Regions from separate parts of the Cobetia sp. cqz5-12 genome, predicted to be linked through region 1. Evidence: predicted binding sites of a transcription regulator. Region 1 holds the regulator's gene; the other holds the start of a gene.
The links. The regulator PhoB, encoded in region 1, activates phosphate uptake and scavenging genes when phosphate is short. The targets are predictions, from matches to a motif close to TGTCATANNNNTGTCANA.
Positions count from the first base shown of each region.

Region 1 (3,128 bases):
GACCGTTGTCGGACAGTTCGTCGGTTTCCAGGCGTGACAGGGTCAGCAGGTCCTCGACCAGGTGCTGCATGCGGTCGGTCTGGCTCTGCATCTGACCAAGCCCACGCTGCCAGCGTGGGGGCAGGTCATCGGCGTAATCGGAATAGGTCTCGAGATAGCCGGCCAGCACGGTCAGCGGCGTGCGCAGTTCATGGGAGACATTGGCCACGAAGTCGCGGCGCATCTCTTCAAGACGATAGAGGCGGGTGACGTCACGCAGCATGACCAGACGCTCGTTGTCACCGAACAGGGTGATGGAGATCTGCAGCGTCAGGTTGTCAGACAGCGGTGACTGGAGTGTCAACGGCTCGCGATAGGCCAGCCGATTGAAGTAGTCGATGAAGACGGGGTCACGCAGGTAATTGGTGATGTGCTGGCCGCGGTCGTGGCTGGCCTTGAGACCGACCAGCTGCTCGGCCGCGCTGTTCCACCATTCCATGTCACCGTGGTTGTCCAGCATCACCAGGCCGTCGCGCATGGCCTCTGAGGATTCCTGGATACGGTTGAGGATGCTGCGCAGTCGCTCCTGAGCCTGACGCTGGCCCTTCTGGTAGCGGTAAAGACGATCGAGCAGGTCTCCCCAGACGCCATCGCCGGGCGGTGGCTCTTCATGGGGATTGGTGATCAGCCAGGTGTAGAGGCTCTTCAAATGCTTGAGATGGACGAACAGATACAGCGAAAGCCCCAGCGCCAGGCCCCAGCCAAGATGGCCCAGCAGGCCACCGATCAGGCCGAAGCCACCGGCAAGGTAGCCGAGGCGCCATAGCTCGTTGGTCCAATAGCGCATGAATTCCTCAGGCCTGAGCGCTGAAGCGGTAACCGGTGCCGCGGACGGTCTGGATCAGATGCTGATGGCCTGTGCCCAGCGCCTTGCGCAGGCGGCGGATGTGCACGTCCACGGTGCGCTCCTCGACATAGACGTTACCGCCCCATACCTGGTCGAGCAGCTGGCTGCGCGTGTAGGCACGCTCCTGATGCGTCATGAAGAACTGCAGCAGGCGATATTCGGTCGGGCCGACATCCAGCGAGTTGCCGTGGGCGGTGACGCGGTGGCTGGCCGGGTCGAGCATCAGGCCTTCGACTTCCACCGCCTCCTCGACTCCCTTGGGCGTGGTGCGACGCAGCACGGCCTTGAGACGGGCGACCAGCTCGCGCGGCGAGAAGGGCTTGGTGATGTAGTCATCGGCGCCGGCTTCCAGGCCTTGAATCTTGTTGTCTTCCTCGCCCTTGGCGGTCAACAGGATGATCGGCAACTCCGAGGTAGTCTCGTCTCGCTTGAGACGCCGCGCGAGCTCCAGGCCACTGGTGCCCGGCATCATCCAATCCAGCAACAGCAGATCGGGCTTTTCATCGACGACGATGGCGTGGGCGTCCTGGGCATTGTCTGCCTCCAGTACGCGGTAATCCGCCATTTCGAGGGCAACGGCGATCATCTCGCGAATCGAGGATTCATCGTCGACAATCAGTACGGTCTTGGAGCTCATCGCTAGATCCCATGCAGCAGTCGGCGCACGCGCCAGAATGACAAGTCGATGACGATTACAACCCGCTTATATGACAACGAGATGACAACTGCCAGCATGGCAGCTTGCACGCAAGCCTGCCAGCCGCCTCTGAAGGGTGGGCGGCCGGCATGAACCGTGGGCTGGGGAGTAACCGGGGGCAGGGGTCGCTTTAAATCAAATAAAACTGATGTTCATGCAGACGTCAGCTCATCGGCCAGGTCGCCAGGGCGATACCGGCGAAGATCAGCAGACCCGTCCAATGATTGTTGAGGAAGGCCTGGAAGCAGGGTGAACGCTCACGCTCACGGATCAGACGTTGCTGCCAGACGAAGGTGACAGCGGCGGCAGCCAGCCCCAGCCAGTAGAAGATACCCAGCGCCAGGTGCAGGCCGATGCCGATCAACACCGCCAGCATGCCCAGCTGCAGAAGGCCGATCATCAGCTTGTCGGCACGCCCGAACAGCACGGCGGTGGACTTGATGCCTACCTTGAGGTCGTCGTTGCGATCGACCATTGCATAGGCGGTATCGTAGGCCACCGTCCACATCAGATTGGCCGCGAACAGCCACCAGCCGTAGGTCGGCACTTCCTCCAGCGTCGCGGCGAAGGCCATCGGAATCGCCCAGCCGAAGGCGGCGCCCAGCACCACCTGGGGCAGATGGTGGAAGCGCTTCATGAACGGGTAGCTGGCCGCCAGCAGCACGGCGACGATCGACAGCAGTACCGTGGTCAGGTTGGTGAAGCACACCAGCACGAAGGCGGCCGCGACCAGCCCCCCGAACAGCGTCAGCGCCTCGCGCTCCGAAATGCGACCCGAGGTCAGCGGCCGGTCACGCGTGCGCTCGACATGCTTGTCCCAATGGCGGTCGGCGTAGTCGTTGATGACGCAGCCGGCGGCGCGCATCAGATAGACCCCGGCGATGAATATCAGCAGGGTCGTGCGCTCGGGAATGCCATCTGCCGCCAGCCACAGCGCCCATAGAGTCGGCCACATCAGCAGCCAGGTGCCGATGGGGCGATCCAGCCGTGTCAGGGCGAGGTAGTCGGCCAGTCTGGAAGGACGCGAAGCGGCGGAAGTGGATGACGCGGTCATCGGGGCTCCTGGGCGGGTGGTAGTGGGCAAGGAAAGAGAGGGAAGCGAGGCCGGTCGGCCGCAAGACTCAGGCCAGCTGCAGCGCGTGCTGGAAGGCTGGGGTGAAGCCCTCCTGCACCAGCACCTTGAAGCGACCATGCGAGAACATCGAGCGGCGCATCCACAGGCTGGTGGTTCGGGCCAGCGGTCTGCGGCTCGAAAGCACCAGCGGGGCGCGGCTGACATCGATGGCGCTGCGGGTCAGGTCCGGCTGGCGAAACAGCCAATGGCCCAGCGAGCGCTCGCCCAGCGTCGAGAGGCGATGACCGTGAGCCAGGTCCAGCGCCGCCAGCGAACGTGCGATCACCCATGGCGTATCGCCATGACAGAGCGCCACTTCACGCCGCCAGACATGCCGACGTGGGCCGATGCCCAACAGGCGCGCTTCATCCAGGCGTGCGGGGCCGGTGTCCTGCAGCAGCAGGCGCACGCGCACGCCCTGAATGGGCTGG
Region 1 is NZ_CP044522.1:4,136,119-4,139,246, reverse strand. It holds gene phoR (phosphate regulon sensor histidine kinase PhoR) at 1-826, opposite strand, end outside; gene phoB (phosphate regulon transcriptional regulator PhoB) at 834-1,523, opposite strand; gene ubiA (4-hydroxybenzoate octaprenyltransferase) at 1,747-2,637, opposite strand; gene F8A90_RS17200 (chorismate--pyruvate lyase family protein) at 2,705-3,128, opposite strand, start outside.

Region 2 (3,128 bases), 370 kb from region 1:
GGTCTTGTCCGGGGTAGTGAAGATACCGGTGACTTCACAACCGTTCGGGCCCACCGCGAAGCGCTTGAGCTGTGCCTGGTTGTCGGCACCGATCACGGCCGCGTCCCCCTCGGCCTGCTCGAGCCCTGCCGGCACGACCGCCAGCAGCTGGTCATTGGTGACCTCGGTAATGCCTTCGTAGCCGTTGTCGGTCTGGATCCACAGGATGCTGTCCTGACCTTCGCGGCCGTCGAAGTAGAGGCCATCGGGGCTGGCGAACTCGTTCATCTCGGTCAGGCCGGACAGGTTGTCGGCATCGCTGGCTGCTGCGCCGAACACGAAGATCTCCCAATCGAAGGCGGTGTGATCGCCCGCTTCACGCCAGCGGATGATCTGCCCCGCCTCGTTGTTGCCACGCGGATTGGCCGCGTTGGTCGGCGCGGTCTTGTAACCGACACCCGGCTCCTCGATGGCGGTGCCATCGTTGGTGAAGGCGGCGTCAGTGCCTTCTTCGGTGCGCTTGGAGTTGTTGGTCAGCGTCATATAAACCTCGCCGGACACCGGGTCCACCGCGCCCCACTCCGGACGGTCCATCGGGGTCGCCCCCATCAGGTCAGCCGCATCGGTGGTGTGGATGATGATGCCTGCCAGGTCATCGGCCGCCAGCCCCAGAGCCTCGGCCAGGGTACGGCCATCCCGGGTCACGGCGTCCGGCGTCAGCTTGAGCCATTTGCCGGTGCCATCGGCGGAGAACTGGGCGACATACAGGGTGCCCTTGTCCAGATACTTGTCGCCGATCGCCAGGCGGTCCTTGACGTCACCGGCACCACGGGCATCAGCGGCGTCCCACTTGGCGTCCGACACGAACTTGTAGATGTACTCGTTGCGCGAATCGTGACCGGAGTAGAAGACCACCGGCTCACCCTCGACCAGCTTGCCCGGCCAGCAACCTTCGTGACGGAAGCGGCCCAGCGCGGTGCGCTTGATGGCCTGCTCGCCGGTGTAGGGATCGATCTCGACGATATAGCCGAAGGTCCGCGGTTCGTTACGGTAATCCTTGTCGGCGCTGTCTGCCGTCGGCGTGTTGTCGAAACGCGCGAACTCGCCATCGACTTCACTGGCATCCCCGGCGGCGGTTTCCCAGCCATAGCGGCCACGCTCGGTCTCGATGCCGATGCGGTCGTCATCGAGCTGACGATCGCTGCGCTTGACGAAGTAACCCGGCCAGTTCTCTTCGCAGGTCAGGTAGGTGCCCCACGGGGTGTAGCCGTTAGCGCAGTTGTTGTTGGTACCACGGGTGCGCATGCCATCCGGCGAGAAGGCAGTCTTGACGTGATCGCTGCCCGCCACCGGGCCGCTCAGCTTCATTTCGCTGGCGCTGGTGTAGCGGCGGTTGTAGCGCGAATCGCCCACCACTTCCCATTTGCCGTTGCTGGCCTTCTTGACCTCGACGATGGTCACGCCATGGGCATTGATCTCGGTGCGCACTTCATCGGCCGGACGCTTGCCGGAATCCGCATTGGTCGCGCCGCCCTTGGGTGCCCACAGAGCATCCTGATCGATGTATTCGTTGTTCATGACCAGCAGGAAGTTGCTGGAGGCCGTGTCGTCGCTCAAGGCGAAGTTATGCATGCCATCGTGATGCATGCCGACGGTGTTGAGCTGGATCTCCGGCGTCATCGCCAGGTCCTTGCTCCACTTGGGTGCCTTGGCATTGAGCGGCGTGCCCCACGGCGCCAGCACCTGTGCGGTATACCCCTTGGGAACCACGACTGCATCCGTGCGGGAACCCTTGATCGATTCGAAGGCCAGCGCCAGAGCCGTCTTCTCGCCCGCAGCGTTGCTGGCGGCATTGGCCGTGGTGCTCAGCCCCGCCAGACCGAAACCACCCAGCATGCTGGCAGCCGCCATGCCCAGGCCACCCTGCAGGACACGACGACGCGAGATGTGTCGCTCGATGACGGATGAGAACGTCTCGTTGCTGCTGGGATTCAGCAGGCGATGGTCTTCGATTTCCTTGCTCATGTCGCTTCCCCGTAGTCAGGTTTCGGGTTGTTCTGTTCAGGCATGTCCTCTGAGGCATGCCGAAGGCAACAAGAGTGATACGCGAGCCCGATGACAATTCCGTGACGAACGGGCAACAAGGACAAGAGACGACAGCGCCCAACGGCCTTTCGACCGTTGGGCGCTGGGAGTTTCAGGACAAGCCGACCAATTCAGCAAACATCAGGCAAGCGCGACGTCATCCTTCCACCGAAGCGCGAGCCTGACGTCTGAGCCTGTCGCCTGAGGCCTGATGTGTGAGACCTGATCTGTGAGACCTGGCATCAAGCCTCGCGCAGGCGCTCAGCGGCCAGGCTCAGCAGGTGCTCGGTGGTTTCCCAGCCCAGGCATGCATCGGTGACGGACACGCCATGACGCAGTTGGGAAAGCTTCTCCGCTGCCGGCAAGGCCTGCTTGCCTTCATTGAGGTGACTCTCGAGCATCACGCCGATCAAGGCATCATCCCCCGCCAGGCGCTGAGAGAGCACATCCAGCATCACCTCACTCTGGCGGCGGTGGTCCTTGCGGGAATTGGCGTGGCTGCAGTCGACCATCAGGCGCGGCGTCAGGCCAGCGCCTTCCAGCTCACGCCGGCAGGCGGCCACCGAGGCAGCGTCATAGTTGGGCTGGCCATGGCCGCCGCGCAGCACCACATGGGTATGCGGATTGCCCGCGGTCTCGATCAGCGCCGGACGCCCGCAGTCATCCATGCCGAAGTGGCGATGCCCATGCGCCGCCGCCCCGATGGCCTGCACGGCGACTTCGACGCCTCCGTCAGTGCCGTTCTTGAAGCCCACCGCACAGCCGAGGCCGGAGGCCATCTCGCGATGGATCTGCGACTCGGTGGTGCGGGCGCCGATGGCCGCCCAGCCGAGCAGGTCTTCCAGGTAGGCGGCGGTCAGCGGCTGCAGCAGCTCCGTCGCGACCGGCAGGCCCAGCTGGTTGATCTCGCGCATCAGCTCGCGGGCCTGACGCAGGCCGGTGGCCATGTCATCGCTGCCGTCCAGATGCGGATCATAGGCCAGCCCCTTCCAGCCCACCGTGGTGCGCGGCTTCTCGACATAGACACGCATCACCAGCTTGAGGCGATCACGCACCTGCGGCTC
Region 2 is NZ_CP044522.1:3,770,654-3,773,781, forward strand. It holds gene F8A90_RS15605 (PhoX family protein) at 1-2,004, opposite strand, end outside; gene F8A90_RS15610 (3-deoxy-7-phosphoheptulonate synthase) at 2,307-3,128, opposite strand, start outside.
Region 2: a site for PhoB is predicted at 2,094-2,111, ahead of F8A90_RS15605 (PhoX family protein). Genes of this name have one in related genera too.